Regions from separate parts of the Symbiobacterium turbinis genome, predicted to be linked through region 2. Evidence: riboswitches for the same ligand, from Rfam matches in the RefSeq annotation. Region 2 holds a riboswitch; each other region holds the start of a gene.

Region 1 (6,963 bases), 1.8 Mb from region 2:
GGCCGGCGTAGGATGCCCTCGGACCGGGTTCCGAGGGGGTGCGCCGTACGTGGACTCCGTTTCACTGCTGCTTCTGGCTGCTGCCCTGAGCCTCGACGCCCTGATGGTCGGCCTGCTGTACGGCCTGCGGGGCATCCGCGTCCCCTGGGTGGCGGCCGCCATCGTCAGTCTGGCCACCGGCCTGCTGCTGGCGGCGGCCATGGGGGCGGGGACGCTGCTGGCGGCGCGCCTCTCGCCGCTGGTGGCACAGCGAACCGGTGCGGCCATTCTAGCCCTCACGGGCCTCTGGATCACTGTTCAGACGCTCAGGTCGCGCCCGGGGTCGCCCGCGAGTCCGCGCAGGACCGATCCGCTGCACAGGGTCTGGCGGCTGCGGCTGGGCTCCGTGGGGATTGTGGTGGAGATCCTGCGGGAGCCGGCGGCGGCCGACCTGGACCGCTCCGGCCACATCAACCCGGCCGAGGCGCTTCTGCTGGGGGTGGCGCTTGCGCTGGATTCGGTGGCTGCGGGCCTCGGGGCCGCGATGACCGGCTTCTCTCCGCTCAGCCTGCCCCTGGCCGCCGCGGCCGCCTCGTTTGCGCTGCTGACGGCGGGCTCCCACGCGGCCGGCCTGCTCCCGCTGCGGCTCAACGGCCGCTGGACCGCCGTGCACGGTGTGCTGCTCACCCTGCTCGGACTTTACCGGATGATCGCGTAGACATACCCTCCCGGGGCCGCTCATAGCATTGGCGGTAGGACACGGGACCCGAGCCACATTCTGAGTACGAATGCCGCGGCGAGTGTGCGGCCGCCGGCGTCGCGGCTACCTTAGGGAGGGTACTGGCGTGGAGAGGATTGACATCTTTGAGGACGTCGCGAGGCGGACCGGAGGGGACATCTACATCGGTGTGGTGGGCCCGGTCCGGACCGGAAAGTCCACCTTCATCCGCCGTCTTGCCGAGCAGGTCATCCTTCCGAACATTGAAGACGAGTACGAGCAGGCCCGCATCCGCGACGAGCTGCCGCAGTCCGGGAACGGCCGGACCATCATGACGGTCGAGCCCAAGTTCGTGCCCGACGAGGCGGTCGAGCTCACCCTGGGCGAGGGGCTGACGGTCAGGGTGCGGCTCGTCGACTCGGTAGGCTACGCCGTGGAGGGCGCCCTGGGCTACCTGGATGAGGACGGGTCGCCCCGCATGGTGCGCACGCCGTGGTTTGAAGGCGAGATCCCGTTCCACGACGCGGCCGAGATCGGCACCCGCAAGGTCATTGCCGAGCACTCCACCATCGGCCTGCTGATGACGACCGACGGCACCATCACCGACCTCGCCCGGGGCAAGTACCTGGAGGCCGAGGAGCGGGTGGTGGCCGAACTGCAGTCCCTGGGCAAGCCCTTCGTCATCGTTCTGAACACCACGCGGCCCTACGCGCAGGAGACCATGGAGCTCGCCGGCGAGCTGGAGGTCAAGTACAACGCGCCCGTCATCCCGGTCGATGCCAGCGAGCTGACCCAGGATGACGTCCACCTCATCCTTGAGCAGGCGCTCTTCGAGTTCCCGGTCCGGGAGGCCAACATCGCCCTGCCCCGGTGGGTGGAGGAGCTGGACAGCGCCCATCCGGTGCGCGCCCAGTTCGAGGAGGCCATCGCGGAGGCGCTGCAGGGGATTCAGAAGATCCGCGACGTCGACGCCGCGGTGGAGCGGCTGAGCTCGTACGAGTTCATGGCGGCCGTCAACCTGCAGTCCATCGACATGGGGGCCGGCGTCGCCCACGTGCAGACCGAGGCCCGCGACGACCTCTACTACCAGGTGCTGGAGGAGATCACGGGGGTGCCCCTGGAAGGGAAGCACACCATGGTCCGGCTGCTCCGGGAGTATACCGAGGCAAAGCGGGAGTACGACAAGATCCGGGACGCCCTGGAGGATGTGAAGGCGACCGGCTACGGCGTCGTGACCCCGGCCATCGAGGACATCACCTTCGAGGAGCCGGAGCTGGTGCGGCAGGGCATCATGTACGGCGTGAAGCTCCAGGCCACGGCTCCGAGCCTGCACTTCATCCGCGCGGACATCTCCGCCGAGGTGACGCCGATCATCGGCACCGCCAAGCAGGGCGAGGAGCTGGTTCAGTACCTGCTGGACCGGTTCGAGGACGACCCGCAACAGCTCTGGGAGTTCGACATCTTCGGCAAGTCGCTGCACGAGCTGGTGCAGGAGGGCATCCGGGCCAAGCTGCACCGCATGCCCGACGACGCGCAGGTGAAGCTGCAGGAGACGCTCAGCCGCATCATCAACGAGGGATCAGGCGGGCTGATCTGCATCATTATCTAAGTCGGGAGGGGGGCATCGCCCCCCCTCCCGACTTACCGGGCACCGGAGCTGCTTCGGAGAAGGGGCAGATCCGGCCCGCCCCTGCGGAGGCGGCCTACTTCTTGGTGATCCGCACCTTCCAGGCCTCCGGCCCCTGCTCCTCGTACTCCCATTCAAACTGGCCGGTGAGCTCGGCGGCGAACTGGTAGTACAGCGGCTTGGGGTCGTGGTCGTTGATGAGGCGCATCGCCTCACCGGGGGCCAGCGACTCGAAGGTCTGGAAGATCAGCGGGTGCCGCTGCGCGGGCGGAATCTCGCGAACATCGAGCTCTTTGAGAGCCATGTACCCACACCACCTTTGCCGTTTCTCGCCCTCTATGGTACCCGCTTTCACCCAGGAAAAAGTGATCCGTATCACCGTTCCATGGAAACGAAACCGGCAAGGCGCTTTTCTCGAGGCAAACACTGATCCTGGTATTGACAGCGGTACCGGACTCATGCTACCATCTTCCTCAAACTTCATACGGCGTCCGTCCGGAAGCTTCTTCCGGCGGCTCTTATCCAGAGAGGTGGAGGGAACTGGCCCGATGAAACCCGGCAACCCAGGCGCGTGGCGGCGTCTGAAGGTGCCAATTCCACCGGCGGCAGCCCGCCGGAAGATAAGAGAGCGGATCCACTGAGCAATCCAGCGCTTTGCCAGCCGCTCCCTTATCGGGAGCGGCTTTTTCGATGGTCGGAAATGCGCATGCGTCAGGGGAGGAGTACGCATGCAGTCGTGCTGGGGGGCGTCTCGTTCCTGGGGTTCCTGGCTGTGGTCTGGTGGGGGCTGCATCAGCCACGACACTGACCAGCGCAGCGGCTCTCCTGGGGGTGCAGGCCCTGAACCTGCCCATGCGGGAGACGACGCTTGCCCCGGGCCTCCTGGTACTGGGCGTTGGGTTTGCCGGTCAGGCTCTGGGAATGCTGAGTGCAGCGGCATCCATAAAGTGATGGGGATAGAGGGGGTGGGGGCGTGACCGCGGCAACAGTGTCCACCTTGCTGTCGCGGCGGCAGTACGCACGGGTGGCGTTTCCGGACTTCCCGCTGGTTCTGGAGAGCGGTCGGACCCTCACGGCGGTGACCCTCTGTTACGAGGTCTTCGGTCGGCTGAACGCGACGGCCGACAACGCCATTCTGGTCTGCCACGCCCTGACCGGGGACAGTCACGTGGCCGGCCGGTACAGGCCGGACGACCGGAAGCCGGGCTGGTGGGACGACGCGGTGGGGCCGGGCAAGGCCCTGGATACCGACCGGTACTGCGTGATCTGCTCCAACGTGCTGGGCGGCTGCCAGGGTTCGACGGGGCCCGGGTCCGCGAATCCCGAGACCGGCCGGCCCTACGGTCTGGACTTCCCCGTCGTCACCGTCCGCGACATGGTCCGCGCCCAGGCCAGGCTGCTGGACCTGCTCGGGGTAAGGCGGCTGGTGGCGGTGGTGGGCGGCTCGCTGGGGGCCATGCAGGCGCTGGAGTGGGCAGCGACATATCCGGACCGCATGCGGGGCATCATCCCCATCGGCGGCGCGGGCCGCTTTCACCCGCAGGGCATCGCCTTCAACGAGGTGCAGCGGCAGGCCATCCTGAACGACCCCGACTTCCGGGGCGGGCAGTACTACGGCACGCCGGGCCCTGTGCGGGGGCTGGCCACGGCCCGCATGCTGGGCATGATCACCTATCGGTCCGACGAGTCGATGTGGACCCAGTTCGGCCGAGACGTTCTCGGCGGGGTCAGCCCACTGGAGCAGGGCTTCGGGGTCGCCTACCAGGTGGAGTCGTACCTGCACTACCAGGGGCAGAAGCTGGTGGAGCGGTTCGACGCCAACTCGTACCTCTACCTCACCCGGGCGATGGATCTGATGGACCTGGGACGGGGACGGGGCTCCTACGAGGCGGCCCACGGGCTGATCAAGGCGAAGGTGCTGGCCATCGGGATCCGTTCGGACCTGCTGTTCCCCCCGTACCTGCAGCAGGAGACCGTGGAACTGGTGCGGGCGGCCGGCGGCCAGGCGGAGTACCTGGAGATGGACTCGCCCTGGGGGCACGATGCGTTCCTGGTGGATTTCGCGCTGATCGAGCAGCCGATCCGGCGCTTCCTGCAGGAGCTGGAGGCGGCAGACGGCTCGGAGGCGTAGACGCTCCTGCAGGGCAGGTGTATAATTAAGGTATTATACCTCCACGTGGTGGAGAGGAGGTGGGATCCATGGACAACTCGGGGAAAGCTGGCAAACGGGCTGTCCGGACCGCTCGCGTGGCGCGCGGAGCCCACCTCGTGAGCGCCTGACCTCGCAGAGACACGCTGGTTGATAGAGGAGGAGAGGGCGCTCTTGGGTATTGTCGTGCAAAAGTTTGGCGGCTCGTCGGTTTCCACCGCCGAGAAGTACCGCCGGGTGGCCAGGCGCATCGCCTGGAAGAAGAAGCAGGGAAATGACGTCGTGGTCGTGGTCAGCGCCCCGGGGGACATGACCGATGAGCTCATCGACCGCGCCCGGTCCATCACGGACCGGCCGTCGCCCCGTGAAATGGACGTACTGCTGGCCACCGGTGAGCAGGTCTCCATCGCGCTGCTCACCATGGCCCTGCACGAGCTGGGGGTCGACGCGGTGTCGCTCACCGGGCCCCAGGCCGGGGTGCAGACCGACGACCATCATCGGGCTGCGAAGATCCTGAACATCGACACCGCCCGCATCCGGCGGGAGCTGGGTGAGGGCAGGGTGGTCATCGTCGCGGGCTTCCAGGGGCTCGACGAGCACGGCGACATCACCACGCTCGGCCGCGGCGGCTCTGACGCCTCGGCGATCGCCCTGGCGGCCTACCTGGAGGCGGATGAGTGCCAGATCTTCACGGACGTGGACGGCGTCTACTCCGCCGACCCGCGACTGGTGCCCACCGCCGGCCGGCTGGATGAGATCTCGTACGACGAGATCCTCGAACTGGCCGCCGCCGGGTCGCAGGTGATGCAGCTGCGGTCCGTGGAGCTTGCGAAGCAGTACGGCGTAGAGTTTGAGGTACTTAGTTCCCTCGCCCCGCTGCCCGACGAGGGCGGCGAAGAGCGGGGCACGAAGGTGGTGGCAAAGTTGAGCCCGAACAACCGCCGCGTTGTCTCCGGCGTGGCTGTGGATTCGAAGGTGGCGCACATCACGCTGCTGGGCCTGCCCGACAGGCCGGGCGTGGCGTATAAGGCGTTCAAGGCCCTGGGCGACGCCCGCATCAACCTGGACATGATCGTGCAGTCGGCAGGGACCGGCTGTGGCAACGGCCCGACTGCGGACATCTCGTTCACCTGCGCCCGCGATGACCTGGACGTGGCGCTGGAGGTCTGCAACTCGCTCCTGCCGGAGTTTCCCGGCGCCCGGGTCGTCTACGACACCGACGTGGCCAAGGTCTCCATCGTCGGCTCCGGCGTCGCCTCCAACTACGGCGTCGCGGCGAAGATGTTCGAGGCCCTGGCGGAGAAGGGCATTAACATCGAGCTGATCACCGGCTCCGAGATCAAGATCTCCTGTCTCGTGCGCGCCTCTCAGGCGATGGAGGCCGTGCGGGCGGTGCACGACAAGTTCCAGCTGGGCAAGCTGGAGCCGATCGTGGAATAGTGTACAGCGCGTCAGGCGGCGGGTCCCGGCCAGGGGACCCGCCGCTCGCGCATGCGGCGTCTGCGCGGCGTGGAACCGCGCTCGCAGGAGCTTGCGGGAAAGTGTCGAAATCCTCGCAACGGCGTTCAGACACGCCAACATCATGGGAGGTGGATGACATGGGCGAACTGCTCACGCCCGCGTCCCTGCTGGAGATGATGGAGGGCAACCGCCGGCTGACCCTCCGCACGATCGAGGCGTTTCCCGAGGAAGCGCTGTTCCGCTTCAAGGCCGCTGAAGCGATGAGGCCCTTCGCCGACATGGTGAAGGAGATCCTGGACATCGAGGACGGATACGTGCGCGGGGTGGCCACGGGGGAGTGGGTCTTCAATCCCCACAAGGGGCTGAACACCAAGCAGGCGCTGCTGGATGCCTGCGCCGCCGTGCGCAGGCGGACGCTGGAGCTGTGGCCCAAGATCACCGTGGAGCGGCTGCTGGCCGAGGAGAGCGACCCCTTCTTCGACCCCACGCCGCAGACCAACCTGAGCCGTTTCATCTACGCCCTGGAGAACGAGATCCACCACCGGGGGCAGGGCTACACCTACCTGCGCATGCTGGGCATCGAGCCGCCGCCCTTCTACGAGCGGTAACATTTGAGCGGAAAACCTTGCGGTCCGGCCGGTTTGATCCGGCCGGACCGCCGCGCGCCGGACCGCGGGCCTCTACGGTCGGCCGCAAGACGCAACATGCGCCGCGCTGTGACGCAGGTGGGCTGAGCGCCGCCGGGCGGGCGGTGCTCAGCCCACAGGGGTGATGGCTCGTGAAAGGGGAGAGGGACTAGCGGAACGAGCGCACGGCTTCCGCCAGCACCTCGGTCCCCAGCGCGATCTCCTCCAGCGACGTGAATTCCGCGGGGTTGTGGCTCAGGCCGTCCTTGCTGGGGACGAAGAGCATTGCCGTCGGCGCGATGCGGGCCACGTACATGGCGTCGTGCCCCGCGCGGCTCACGGTGCGCAGGTAGGGAATGCCCTTCTGCTCGCACGCCTGGCAGAGCCGTTCCACCATGCCGGC
Region 2 (6,963 bases):
GAACGGCCGGCGAGTCGACATCGCCTCCTGCCAGGTGAAGCCCGGGGACACCGTCGGCCTCACCGAGAAGGGGAGTAGACTGGCGGTGGTCCAGGAGAGCCTTCTCGTCCGGAATCCGGCTCCCGCGTACCTCTCCTTCGATGAGGCCACAATGACCGGCCGGCTGGAGCGGCTCCCGCTCCGGGAGGAGATTCCTGTCGACGTGGACGAGAGCCTGGTCGTGGAGCTGTACGCCCGTTAGATGAGTGCCTCGTCGTGGAGCTGCATGCTCGATCGACGAGAGCCTGGTCGGGGGGCTGTCCACCCGATAGCCGAGAGCCTGATCGAAGAACTCCACGCCTGATAGGCGATGGCCCCGCCGTGGATCTGTCTGCGAAATGTTCCTCGCAACACAATAACGTAACGGCCTGGACCGCAACACCTGCGGTCCAGGCCGTTTCACATCTATACACTCAACCCACGCGAATCCCCCGGTCCGTGAGCTGCTGCCGAATCCGCGCCATGGTTTCCTCAGAAGGCGGCTCGACGTCCTCCAGCGCATACGGCATGCCCAGGGCCTCCCACTTGTGCTTGCCCAGCAGGTGGTAGGGGAGCAGTTCCACCTTCTCAACCGTGGGCAGCGTCTGGACCAGATCGGCCAGGGCCTCCACGTCTGCCGGGTCTTCGGTCCAGCCGGGGACCACCACGTGGCGGATCCACATGGGGATGCCCATGGCGGCGGCCAGGCGGGCCGTCGTGCGGGGGCGGCGCCCGTCGACGCCGGTCAGCGCCTTGTGGCGCAGCAGGTTCGGGTGCTTGATGTCCAGCAGCACCAGATCGGTCTGCTCCAGCACCCGCCGGGCCCGCTCGGGGGGCGCGAAGCCGCTGGTGTCCAGGGCGGTGTGGATGCCCAGGCGGCGGCATTCGGCGAACAGGTCGGCCACGAAGTCGGGCTGCAGCAGAGGCTCGCCGCCGCTGACGGTGACGCCGCCGCCGGAGAACTTCATGTACGGGACGTACGACTGAATCTCCTCGATCAGGCTGCCCACCGTGACCTCCGTGCCCTGCCGGGGGTCCCAGGTGTCGGGGTTGTGGCAGTAGCGGCAGCGGAGCGGGCACCCCTGAACGAAGACCACGTACCGGAGTCCGGGGCCGTCGACGGCCCCGCAGCTTTCCACGGAGTGAATGCGACCGGTTCGGTGCGCGCGGTCCGGTGTCGGCTGGAGGTGGACCCGCCCCACCCCGCCTGCCGTGTTCATCACAGACTCTGGTGGAACGTGCGGCTGATCACGTCGAGCTGCTGCTCACGCGTCAGCTTCACGAAGTTCACGGCGTAGCCCGAGACCCGGACGGTGAGCTGCGGGTGACGCTCAGGATGCTCCATGGCATCCAGCAGGGTCTCGCGGTTCAGGCAGTTGACGTTCAGGTGGTGCGCGCCCTTGCTGGTGTAGCCGTCGAGGATGGCCACCAGGTTGCTCCGCTGCTCCTCCGGCGTCTTGCCCAGGGCGCCGGGCACGATGGAGAACGTGTTGGAGATGCCGTCCAGCGCGGCCTCGTAGGGGATCTTGGCGACGGAGTTCAGCGAGGCGATGGCGCCCTTCTTGTCGCGCCCGTGCATCGGGTTGGCGCCGGGGGCGAAGGGTTCGCCGGCCTTGCGGCCGTCGGGGGTCGTGCCGGTGTGCTTGCCGTAGACCACGTTGGAGGTGATGGTCAGCACCGAGAGCGTGATGTCGGCGTCGCGGTAGGCCTTGTTCTTACGCAGCAGCGTGTGGAACTCCTCCACCACCTCGCGGGCGATGCTGTCCGCCCGGTCGTCGTTGTTGCCGTAGGCCGGATACTCGCCCTCGATCTCGAAGTCGACGGCGATGCCCTGCTCGTTGCGGATGGGCCTGACCTTGGCGTACTTGATCGCCGAGAGGGAGTCGGCCACCACCGAAAGGCCGGCGATGCCGCAGGCCATCGTGCGGTAGATGTCCCGGTCGTGCAGGGCGAATTCCAGCCGTTCGTAGTTGTACTTGTCGTGCATGTAGTGGATGATGTTGAGGGCGTTCACGTAGGTGCGGGCGAGCCAGTCCATCATCTCGCTGAACCGGGACCGCACCTCGTCGTAGTCGAGCACCTCGCTGGTGATGGGCTGCAGCCGGGGGCCCACCTGCTGGCCCGACTTCTCGTCCACGCCGCCGTTGATGGCGTAGAGCAGGCACTTGGCCAGGTTGGCCCGGGCGCCGAAGAACTGCATCTGCTTGCCGATGCGCATGGCCGAGACGCAGCAGGCGATGCCGTAGTCGTCGCCCCACAGCGGCCGCATGATGTCGTCGTTCTCGTACTGAATCGCCGACGTGTCGATGGAGACCTGCGCGCAGAACTTCTTGAAGCCCTCAGGCAGCCGGCTGGACCAGAGCACCGTCAGGTTCGGCTCCGGCGCGGGGCCCAGGTTGTAGAGGGTCTGGAGGAAGCGGAAGGAGGTCCGGGTGACCAGGGTGCGGCCATCCAGCCCCATGCCGCCGATGGACTCGGTGACCCAGGTGGGGTCGCCGCTGAACAGCTCGTTGTACTCGGGGGTGCGCAGGAAGGCGACCTGCCGCAGCTTGATGATGAGCTGATCGACCAGCTCCTGGGCCTCGGCCTCGGTGAGGAGGCCCCGCTCCAGGTCACGCTCGATGTAGATGTCGAGGAAGGTGGAGATGCGGCCGATGGACATGGCGGCGCCGTTCTGTTCGCGGATCGCGCCCAGGTAGCCCATGTACAGCCACTGGATGGCCTCGCGGGCGTTCTCGGCCGGGCGGCCGAGGTCAAGGCCGTACCAACTGCCCAGCTCCTTCAGCTCCTGCAGCGCGTTGATCTGCTCGGTCAGCTCCTCGCGCAGGCGGATGGTGGCCTCGTCCATGGTCCAGGGTTCGGTCGCCGCCTTCTCCCGCTGCTTTTCCTCGATCAGCCGGTCGATGCCGTAGAGCGCCACCCGGCGGTAGTCGCCGATGATGCGGCCGCGGCCGTAAGCGTCAGGCAGGCCGGTGATGATGTGGTTGGAGCGGGCGGCGCGCATCTCGGGGGTGTACGCGTCGAACACGCCCTGGTTGTGGGTCTTGCGGTACTGGGTGTAGATGGTCTTCCAGTTGGGGTCGGCCTCATAGCCATACGCCTTCATGGAGGACTCCACCATGCGCCAGCCGCCGGCGGGGTAGAACGTCCGCTTGCCGGGCTCGTCGGTCTGCAGGCCGACGATCAGCTCCAGATCCTTGTCCACGTACCCCGGCTTGTGGGACAGGATGCCGGCGGGGATTTGGGTATCCACCTTCAGCGGAGCCCGCTTGGCCTGCTCCTCTTTGAAGATGGCGAAGACCTTCTCCCACAGTGTCCTTGTCCGGTCGGTCGGGCCGGTGAGGAAGGATGCGTCGCCCTCGTAGGGACGGTAGTTCTGCTGGATGAAATCGCGGGTGTCGATATGCCGCTGCCAGCGGCCGGGCTTGAAGCCAGTCCAGGCTGTCATCTTGGGCCTCCTCCCTGGTGAAAACAGCTACAATTCACACGTGGTCCGGCGAAATGTCGTTTTTCGCCGGTGAAATGTCGTTTTTCGGCGGTGAGTTGCAGCTGGACTGTACACTACCTATGTTAGGACCCGGGTAGGAGGCTGGCTATTGTTCTCGGGAATGATTTCACATGGAGTGCGAAAGTCTATATCCCTACGCATTAAAGTACCATTGGGCCGGGTGGGTGTACGGGTATGGCCAGCCGAAATGCGGGTGCGACCAGTCAAATGCAGGTGAGACTAGCTGAAATGCAGGTGTGATTAAGCCGAAATGTAGGTGCGACCAGTCGAAATGCATTAAGAACGGGGAGCGGACAGCCGCTCCCCGCAATTGGTTCTAGCAACTCCCGAGGTTGGGGTGGTTGAACGTGAAACCCCCGCCCCAGGGATCCTGCTCAAAACCCAGTTCCGCGCCCTGGAACCAGTGGGCAACCCGCTGCTCCAGGTAGACGCGCACGTCACCTTCGACGATGGTTACGTCGGTGTCTCTCGGCTCTTCCAGAGCCAGGCCCAGGCTGGGGCCGCCTCATCCAAAACCCTGAACGTAGATGCGGAAGCCGACGTTTTCCGGCTTGCCTTCCAGGCGCCGGGCGATTTCGGCGGCGGCCTCCGGGGTAACCGTGATCACTCTGCAACACCTCCGCGGTATATCCCATACCCCGTAGGGTTATGGTAGCGTTCAACGCGGCTTGCGTCAAGCCCCGGTTGCGGGCCAACAGCCGGGTGCAGGACAGGCCGGGACCGGGAAGGAGCCGGTGCAGAACGAGCCAGGATGCGGCAGCAGAAGGGTACAGGACAAGCCGGGAACAGGCAGCAGAAGGGTGCAGCATGCGCCGGGGGTCGAGAGGAGAAGGGGGCCGTTTGGGGAATACTCAACATAAGAATTCCCGGAGATTAGGGGGCGTATCCACTGGACATCAGGCAGATCATGGAGATCATCCCGCACCGGTACCCGATGCTGATGATCGACCGGGTGCTGGAGCTCGAGCCCGGCAAGCGGGTGGTCGCGGTCAAGAACCTGTCCATGAACGAGCCGGTCTTTCAGGGGCACTACCCGGGCAACCCCATCTTTCCCGGCGTGCTGATTCTGGAGGCCATGGCGCAGGCGGGCGCGGTGGCGGTGCTCTCGCAGCCCGAAAATGCCGGGAAGGTGCCGCTGTTCGCCGGCATCGACGAGGCCCGGTTCCGCCGGCCGGTGCTGCCCGGCGACCAACTCCGCCTGGAAGTGGAGATGGTGGCCATGCGCCGCGGCCTGGGCATCGGGAAGGGGAAGGCCTTTGTGGGCGACGAGCTGAAGGCGGAGGCCACGCTGAAGTTCGCGCTGGCTGACGCGCCCGGGGAAACGCACGCCCAGTAGTCGTCCTTGACACCCATTGGGAGCGGTGGTATCCTATTCGCAACTGAATACTCTTATCAAGAGAAGCGGAGGGAACTGGCCCAATGAAGCTTCGGCAACCAGCCTGCGTGAGCAGGTAAGGTGCCAAGTCCAGCCGGGCACACTACCGGAAGATAAGAGGGAAGAGCAGTGTCATCCACCCTCTTCGCGTGTGAAGAGGGTGTTTTGATGTGTAATCGCCTGGCCGGTTTCAAGCCGTCAGAGGAGGTAGATAATCAGATGTTTGAGCAGAAGGGGCGGTACCTCTTCACCTCTGAATCCGTCACCGAAGGGCATCCGGACAAGATGGCGGATCAGATCTCGGACGCGGTGCTCGACGCGATCCTGGCGCTCGACCCGAGGGCCCGCGTCGCGTGCGAGACCATGCTGACCACCGGGTTGGTCATCGTCACCGGTGAGATCACCACCACCGCGTACGTGGACATCCCCAACCTCGTGCGCGACGTGGTGCGCGACATCGGCTACACCCGCGCCAAGTACGGTTTTGACGGTTCGACGTGCGGGGTGATGACGGCCATCGACCCGCAGTCTCCGGACATTGCGCAGGGCGTGGATGTGGCGATCGAGGTGCGGGGCGAGGTGACCGAGAAGGAGCTGCGAGCTCGGCGCCGGCGACCAGGGCATGATGTTCGGCTTCGCCTGCGACGAGACCCCCGAGCTGATGCCGATGCCCATCAGCCTGGCTCACCGCCTGGCAAGGCGGCTGGCCCAGGTGCGCAAGAACGGAACGCTGCCCTATCTGCGGCCTGACGGCAAGACGCAGGTGACGGTGGAGTACGTGGACGGCCGGCCGGCGCGCATCGACACCATCGTCATCTCCACGCAGCATGACCCGGATACCACGCAGGAGCAGATCCGCAAGGAGGTCATCGACTACGTCATCCTCGACGTGGTGGACCGCAACCTGATCGATGACCGCACGCGCTATTTCATCAACCCGACCGGCCGCTTCGTGGTGGGCGGCCCGCAGGGCGACGCGGGGCTGACGGGCCGGAAGATCATCGTGGACACGTACGGCGGCTACGCCCGCCACGGCGGAGGGGCCTTCTCGGGCAAGGATCCGACGAAGGTCGACCGGTCCGGCGCCTACGCGGCGCGCTGGGTCGCCAAGAACATCGTGGCGGCTGGGCTGGCCTCCAAGTGCGAGGTGCAGCTGGCCTACGCCATCGGCGTGGCGCAGCCGGTCTCGATCCTGGTGACCACCTTCGGCACGGGCAAGCTGCCCGACGAGCGGCTGGCCGAGCTGGTGCGGGAGACCTTCGACCTGCGCCCGGCCGCGATCATCCGCGATCTCGACCTGCGCCGTCCCATCTACCGGCAGACGGCCGCTTACGGCCACTTCGGCCGTACCGACCTCGACCTGCCGTGGGAGCGCACCGACCGGGCGGCGGTGCTGCGGGAGAAGGCGGGCCTCTGATTCGGGATGTTTCAGGGCCGGAACCGAGGCGATTCCTCGGTTCCGGCCCCTTTTTGCGCCCGGGACTCCGGGGAAGGCCATGTGTGCCCCGTGCTCCTGCGCCGTCATATTCTGGCTCGCAGGAGGGGGTGGCGGTGCGGGAGGGAGCGTTCTTCTGGGGGTTGCTGGCCCTGGCGGCGTACGGCCTGGTGAGCGCCGTGACCCACGTGGCGGAGCTGATCGGGCGGATGCGGACGGAGGATGAGTCTGTGGCCTACGTCGTGCTGGTGCGGGACCAGGCGGACCGGATCGAGGACGTGCTGGGCCGGATCGCCCGGGAGGCGGACGGCGAGCTGGTGCTGGTGGATCTCGGCTCCCGGGACGAGTCGGCCGCCATCCTGACCCGGCTCGCCCAGCGGTACGGATGTGCCCTGGTCCTGCAATCCGGTCGCCTCACGCGCCAGGAGGCCGTGGCCCGGGCCGTGGCCGCCGCGCAGGCGTCGAAGGTCGTGGTCGTGGATCTGGACGCCTGCCTGGAAAAAGAAGGATAACATTACCCCCGCGGCGAACTCCGCCCGGGGGTGATGGCGTTGCTGCGCACGATCGTCGAGGGGCTGGTGACCATCCTGTGGCCGCAGCGGACCACCTGCATCACCTGCGATGGCC
Region 3 (6,963 bases), 1.0 Mb from region 2:
GTTGCGGAACCTTCTGTTGCCGCACCGCCCGCTTTGGCGCCTACCGCCGGGGCGGACCCGGCAGCTGCAGGCGCCTTTGCCTGCGGCACAGCGCCCGCCGCCGCCTCCTGCACGGGCGTGGCTGGCGCGATCGCCCCCGCTTTCGCGGCGACCTTCAGCGCCTCCTCCACCGTGTGGGCCAGCCGCTTCGGCCCCACCACCTGCATGTAGACCGCAGCGTTGCGGTCCCGGTTGAGGAAGAGCCGCAGGGCCCGCACGGTGTCCATCATCCGCTCGTCCAGGGGGTTCATGATCGCCATGGCGAGCCCCTGGGTCACCGCCATGTTCAGATAGACGGCGTTGAGGAAGTGCCGGTTGGGCAGCCCGAACGAGATGTTGGACACCCCCAGGGAGGTCTGCACCCCCAGCTCCTCCGTAATCCAGCGGATCGCCTTCAGCGTCTCCTTCGCCTCCGCCTGCTGGGCGCCGGCGGTGAGCGCCAGGGGATCGATGACCACGTCGTGGCGTGGAATGCCGTGCGCCTCGGCTGCCGCCACCAGCCGCCGGGCGATCGCCAGCCGCTGCTCGGCGGAGGCGGGAATGCCCTGCTCGTCGATGGTCAGGCCCAGCACCGCGGCGCCGTAGCGCTTCGCCAGCGGCAGCACCGCCTCGGCCCGCCCCTCCTCCAGGCTGAAGGAGTTGAGCAGGGGCTTGCCCACACAGGCCTTCAGCCCCGCCTCCAGGGCGGCGGGGTCTGGCGAGTCGAGGCAGAGGGGCACATCCACGGCATCCTGGATCACCCGCACGGCCTGGGCCATGGCCGCCGCCTCGTCGATGAGCGGCACACCCACGTTCACGTCCAGCACCGCGGAGCCGGCGGCCACCTGCCGCTTCGCCTCGGTTCTTACACGCGCGAAGATGCCTTCCTTAATATCCTTGGTCAGTAGCTTCCGGCCTGTGGGATTGATGCGCTCGCCGATCACCACCGGCAGGTTCTGCTCGACGAAGAAGAGCGACCGGGTGCGGGAGGCCAGGCCCAGGGTATGGGCGAGGGGGCCCTGGCGGCCCGGCGGCTTCAGCCCGTCCACCGCGGCCCGCAGCTGCCGGATGTGCTCCGGCGTCGTGCCGCAGCACCCGCCCACCAGCGATGCCCCGGCCGCGACCAGCTTCGGCCCGTACGCCGCGAACTCCTCAGGCCCCATCGGGAACCGGGTGGAGCCGTCCGGCTGGAGCAGCGGCAGCCCGGCGTTGGGCAGCACCGAGATCGGCACCCGGGCGACCCGGGCCATGCGGGCCACGGCGTCCACCAGCACGTCGGGTCCCACCGAACAGTTGAAGCCGATGACATCGGCCCCCAGCGACTGCAGCACCAGCGCGGCGGTCTCGGGGTCGGTGCCGGTGAACGCCCGGCCGCTGGGGTCGACGGTGATCTGCGCGATGATCCGGATGCCCGGGGCGTGATCCTTACAGGCCAGCACCGCCGCCCGCAGTTCGTTCAGGTCGGCGATGGTCTCGATGATGATGAAGTCCGGCTGCGCCTCGGCGAACGCCCGGGCCTGGGCGGCGAACTGGGCGTAGGCCTCGTCGAAGGGCAGCTCGCCGAGGGGCTCCACCAGGGCCCCCAGCGGCCCCATCGAACCGGCGACCCAGGCGCGCCCGGCGGCGGCCTCCCGGGCGCAGCGCACCCCGGCGACCGTGATCTCATGGCACCGGTCCTGCAGGCCGTAGTGGCTGAGCCGCAACGGGGTGGCGCCGAAGGTGTTGGTCTCGATGATCTGCGCCCCGGCCTCGACGTATTCCCGGTGCACGGCGATCACTTCATCCGGGCGCTCGATGTTCCACAGGTCCGGGCACGCCCCTGCGGGCAGCCCCCGGGCCTGGAGCATCGTGCCCATGGCGCCGTCGAAAACCAGGATCTCGCGGCCCAGCATCTCGTCCAGCTTCATTGTCTTGCTCCTCCTCCTGGCTCGTTCCCCGACGCCGGCGATCGCCCCGGTTTCTGACTGTGCCGCCAGTAGCAGCGTTCCCCTCGCCACTCCGGCGCCTCGTCGCAACCGCCGCTTTTTCGCTTCCGCCTTCGGACCAAAGCGTAAAACTTGCGGTTCCCACTCGGGAGCGGCCCCCAGAAACCTGTGGCCCACGCCCCAACGACGCATTACGTCAACCTAGCAGCCATCTTATGTCGCCTAGCGGTCGATCCGCAGCGGCGCACTGGAGCCACGAACGAGTACGCAGGCATCCAACCCCGCCGGGGCCATCCCGGAACCGCCACTTTTTCGCTTCCGCCTTCGGACCAAAGCGTAAAACTTGCGGTTCCCACTCGGGGGAGCCTCCAGAAGCACCTTGCCCGCCGCTACACTGGTGCCTTCCGCCATCGGCGAGCCCTGGGCCGGGTCGCCGACCCGTTTAGAAGTCGAGCGACGCGTGCGAAGTGCGACGGATTTCCACTTGGCCAGCGGGCGAAGTCGAAATTGGACGCACTTGGTCCGCAACGACGAGCCATGGCCCGAGTCGCTGGCCCGTGTAGAAGTCGAGCGACGCGTGCGAAGTGCGACGGATTTCCACTTGGCCAGCGGGCGAAGTCGAGATTGGACGCACTTGGTCCGCAACGACGAGCCATGGCCCGAGTCGCTAGCCCGTGTAGAAGTCGGGCGAAGCGTGCGAACTGCGGTGGATTTCCACTTGGCCGGCGGGCGAAGTCGCAACTCGCCGCAGTTCGTCCGCGGCACGGCCGAGGGTAGTTACGGCGTGCATGCTAAGTCCGGAGTCCGATTCAACGAGCAGCGCCACCCCCGGGGCACGGGCAGCCGGAACGGCGGCAAACCCGAGGTGGATCTACCGTCTCCCCACCCGGTACGCACAGTCCACCAGCGTGCAGCGGGTGCAGCCCACCGGCGACCAGTCCCGCCCTTCCGGAGGCAGCCACCCGATCAGACCCACCAGCGACTTCTGCGGCACCAGGTAACACGTCGGCGTGCAACTAAGGCCGATCTGCGGGCCGCCCGCCAGGGTCACCAGCCCGATCTGCTCCTCCACCGGCCAGTCGCCGTAGCCGGGGCCGTACAGCGGCGTCAGCTTCACGCCGACCTGACCGGCGCCGGCGTGTGCAAGACCAGCCCGGTGCAGCAGCGCCTCCCGCACCCACTCCGCGAGCCCCTGCACCAGGACCGAGCCCGCCGCATCCACCACCGCGGCGAGGGCGTACTCGTCCCGTGCGAACAGATCCCGAGTCAGTTCGTCCACGCCCGGACCCAGGGTGGCCGCCACCAGCGAGACGCCGTCGGCCCCGGCCAGCAGCCGGGCCAGGCTGCGGGAGCGCCACCCGATCCCCGGCACGCCGGCGCGGACCCCATCCCCCTCCACGGTGACGGCGCAGTAGGCCACACTGGCGGCCGGCGTCGCCGCCTCCCGCGCCAGGGCGAGGCCTCGCTCCACCAGGGCCAGATCACGCTGGGAAAGCCGCGTGCGCCCTTGCCGGTAGCCCAGCAGGCGGAGCACCTCGGGAAGCGGAGCCGCAAGCTCGTCCACGGCCGGGCGCAGAATCGTGTGCTGCAGCTTGCCTACACCCCCGCGCGGGCCGACTGGCGCAGTCCCAGTTCGTCGATGATATCCAGGACCGCCACGACCCGCTTTGCGCTGTTCATCGGGAAGATGTGCACCCCGTGAACGTGGGGCCCGATCTCCCGCAGCAGCTCGGCGACGAGCCGCAGCCCCTCCTCCTCGCCCTTGCCCCGCATCCGCTCCAGGGCCCAGTCGGGGATGACGATGCCCGGCACGGTCCGGTTCAGCCGGTCGGCAAACTCATAGCTCTTCAGCGGCAGGATGCCGTAGAGGATCGGGATCTTCACCCGGCCCGCCAGCTTCGCCTGGAACCGCTCCAGCTGACGGGGGTCGTAAATGGGCTGGGTCTGCGCAAAGTGTGCCCCGGCCTCCACCTTCTGCTCGAGCCGGGAGACCTCGGCCTCCAGGTCCTCCGCCGCCGGATTGCAGGCGCAGCCGATGGCGAAGTCGGTGCCCTGCTCCAGGGCGCCACCCGCGAGCGTCTGCCCCCGGTTCAGCGTGGCCGCCAGCCGGATCAGCCCGATGGTGTCCACCTCGAACACGCCCCGGGCGCCGGGGTGGTCGCCCTGCTCCGGGTTGTCGCCGCGCAGGGCCAGGATGTTGCGGACCCCCAGCCCCGCCGCGCCCAGCAGTTCGGCCTGCAGGCCGATGACGTTGCGGTCCCGGGTGGTCAGGTGGAAGATGGCCTCCACCTGGCCGTCCCGCTGCAGCAGGTGGGCCAGGGTGATGGGGCTCATCCGCACGTTGGCCATCGGGCAGTCCGCCACGTTCACCGCATCGACCCGGTCGCCGAAGCGCCGTACCCGCTCCAATGTCTTCGTGACGCTCGCCCCCTTGGGCGGGTCGATCTCCACCGTGACGCAGAACGCGCCCTGCTGCAGCCTGTGCATCAAGCGGGCCATGGCGCTCCCTCCTTATCTCTTTAGACATAAAGAACCCTTCGAGAACGAAGGGTTCGCAGACAGCCGACTGCTGCGCACGCTTCATCTCTCGGACCTGACGTCCGCTGGACTTGGCACCGTTCTCCAGACCGGAGCGGTTGCCGTGGCATCATGGGGCCAGTCCCTCCGCCACTCTCGATGAATCGAGCGGGTATTGAATTGTTTGGGGACAGTATAGCAACCCCCACTCCCTAGGGCAAGCCCGCCAGGTTCGCGAGGCGCAGGGGATCCACCGGCTCGCCGCCCTGCCACAGCTCAAAGTGCAGGTGCGGGCCCGTCACCTGACCGGTCGCGCCGATGCGCCCCACCTCGTCGCCGCGCTGCAGCCGGTCGCCCTCCTCCACGGCGATCGCCGACAGGTGGGCGTAGACGCTGGCCAGCCCCCCACCGTGGTCCAGCACGACGACCTGCCCGTAAGCCGGGAGCTCTGCTGCGGCGATCACGACGCCGTCGAAGCACGCGACCGCAGCCGCCCCCTCGGGTGCGCCGATGTCGACGCCTGCGTGCAGCCGGAGCCGCTTCAGCACCGGGTGCAGCCGGAAGCCGTAGTCCGACGTGATCTCGGTGTGCCCGGGAGCCGGCCAGGCGAAAGGAGACTGCGGGGCGGGCGCCGCCGGATCCTGCCGGTCCCGGATCCAGCGGCCGATCGCCTGCACGTCCCGCCCAGGATCCACCGCCGCGGTCGGCAGCGCACCCCAGACGGTGAGTGGGAGAGCAAGCAACAGGAGCAGCGGAAGCAGCCATCTGCGACTGTACACCAGGGGTATCCTCCATCCAGCTTGATACCCCTACCGTACCGCAGGGACCTTGCTTCCTGTTCACCTATATCTTACGAGTTCCTTAAGGTTACAGAAGCCGGCATACCGCGGCGCCGCAGCCCGCCCCGCATCCCGCGCCAGGCGAACCCGCCGCCGTACGGGCGGGCGCACGCCAGAGACCTGGTATTGCCAATTCCGCCTCGTAACAATATTATGCTGTTATGTCACGCGGGTGCCACCGCCACGAAGGAGGTGCCACGATGAACCGCCGGTACCTGATCCTCTCCCCGATCCTCATCATCGCCGCCTGCCACGTCGCCGCCCGGGTTGCGCTGCGCGCGCTGGGCCCCTGGGGCTGGGCGCCGACGGTCCTGCTCTACTGGGGCCTCCTTGGGGGCGCCATCGCCCTGGGCCGTGAGCCCGGATCCCTGAGACGCTGGACCGCCCTCGCCCGCGGGGCCCGGGGCTGGACGGCGCTGGCCCTGCTCGTCGGCCTCATCCCCCTGCCGATCCTGCTGCAGAACCTGCACCTGCTGGCGGATCCCACCATCCTGGTCGCCTGGCTGCTGTTCGCCCTCATGAACCCGTGGTTCGAGGAGTTCTACTGGCGGGGGCTCCTGCTGGACGCGACCGCCCACTGGCCCGCGTGGGCCGGGGCGGCTTACTCCACTGCGCTCTTCGTGGCGTTTCACCCGCTGGTGGCCGGCGTCTTCTCGGTTGCCAACCGCGACGGGGCGGCCCTGGCCGCCCTCCTGCTCATGGGCGCCGCCTGGGCCGCCGCCTACCGCCGGACCGGGACGCTCCGGTGGGCCCTGGCGTCCCACGTCCTCGTCGACCTGGGCAACCTGGCGGTGCCGGTCTTCCTGGGGCTCTATATCCCTCCGCACCTGGGCTAGCCGGGCCCTGCAAGCCCCGCCGGCGCCCCCATCGGCAGCCGCACCTCGAAAACCGTGCGGTCAGTCTCGTTAATCGCCCGCACGGTGCCGCCATGCAGCGTGACGATGTTCTTCACGATGGCCAGCCCCAGCCCGGCGCCGCCGGTGCGGCCCGAGCGGGAGCGCTCGCCCCGGTAGAAGCTGTCGAAGATGTGCTCCAGCTGGTGCGCCGGAATCGGACTGCCCCGGTTTGCCACGCGCAGGAGCGCCGCCCGCTCGGCCCGGCGCACCTCCAGCTCCAGCTCCACCACCTTGCCCTCCCGCCCGTAGCGGATGGCGTTGGAGATCAGGTTCTCCAACACCCGCACCAGCAGGTCGGGGTCGGCGTGGATCGTCGCCCGCTCCTCCGGCAGCCGGAGCCGGTACTCCATGTCCGCCTCACGCAGCGCGGGCACGAACTCCTCCGCCACCTGCTCCAGCAGCTCCGCCGGGTTGATGGCCACCGGGCGGAGCACGATGCCCCCGTGGCTGGTGCGGGTGAACTCGAAGAGCTGGTCGATCAGCCGCTTGAGCTGCTTGGACTTCTCGTAGGCCATGTCCACGTAGTAGCGCAGCTCCACCTCATCGCGGTAGCGGTCCTCGTCGATGAGCTGCAGGTAGCCCAGCACCGAGGTGAGCGGCGTCCGCAAGTCGTGGGAGACGGCGGTGATGAGCTCGTACCGGGCCTGGTTCGCCTGCCGCTCCCGGACGAGGGAGAGCTTCACCTGTTCCGCCATGGCCGTCAGGTTCTGCCCCAGGATGCCCAGCTCATCAGCGCCCCGGGGCGGCAGCGTTACATCGTACTTGCCC

What was found. Region 2 has a riboswitch for S-adenosylmethionine ahead of metK (methionine adenosyltransferase). Riboswitches for the same ligand answer to the same signal wherever they lie in the genome.
Region 1: linked by a shared signal. The riboswitch ahead of metX (homoserine O-acetyltransferase MetX) and the one ahead of metK (methionine adenosyltransferase) in region 2 are both predicted to bind S-adenosylmethionine.
Region 3: linked by a shared signal. The riboswitch ahead of ACZ45O_RS09570 (methylenetetrahydrofolate reductase) and the one ahead of metK (methionine adenosyltransferase) in region 2 are both predicted to bind S-adenosylmethionine.

The regions. Positions count from the first base shown of each region.
Region 1 is NZ_AP042433.1:1,025,316-1,032,278, forward strand. It holds gene ytaF (sporulation membrane protein YtaF) at 50-697, shown strand; gene spoIVA (stage IV sporulation protein A) at 825-2,306, shown strand; gene ACZ45O_RS04895 (DUF2249 domain-containing protein) at 2,401-2,628, opposite strand; SAM riboswitch class I at 2,840-2,951, shown strand; gene metX (homoserine O-acetyltransferase MetX) at 3,298-4,455, shown strand; gene ACZ45O_RS04905 (aspartate kinase) at 4,648-5,913, shown strand; gene ACZ45O_RS04910 (DinB family protein) at 6,072-6,542, shown strand; gene ACZ45O_RS04915 (M20 family metallo-hydrolase) at 6,730-6,963, opposite strand, start outside.
Region 2 is NZ_AP042433.1:3,055,664-3,062,626, forward strand. It holds gene rpsD (30S ribosomal protein S4) at 1-241, shown strand, start outside; gene pflA (pyruvate formate-lyase-activating protein) at 453-1,157, opposite strand; gene pflB (formate C-acetyltransferase) at 1,238-3,466, opposite strand; gene fabZ (3-hydroxyacyl-ACP dehydratase FabZ) at 4,416-4,862, shown strand; SAM riboswitch class I at 4,913-5,021, shown strand; partial or broken gene metK (methionine adenosyltransferase) at 5,121-6,318, shown strand; gene ACZ45O_RS14700 (glycosyltransferase) at 6,453-6,848, shown strand; gene ACZ45O_RS14705 (ComF family protein) at 6,888-6,963, shown strand, end outside.
Region 3 is NZ_AP042433.1:2,008,909-2,015,871, forward strand. It holds gene ACZ45O_RS09560 (homocysteine S-methyltransferase family protein) at 1-1,925, opposite strand, end outside; gene ACZ45O_RS09565 (hypothetical protein) at 2,815-3,507, opposite strand; gene ACZ45O_RS09570 (methylenetetrahydrofolate reductase) at 3,540-4,442, opposite strand; SAM riboswitch class I at 4,521-4,626, opposite strand; gene ACZ45O_RS09575 (M23 family metallopeptidase) at 4,673-5,239, opposite strand; gene ACZ45O_RS09580 (CPBP family glutamic-type intramembrane protease) at 5,500-6,135, shown strand; gene ACZ45O_RS09585 (HAMP domain-containing sensor histidine kinase) at 6,132-6,963, opposite strand, start outside.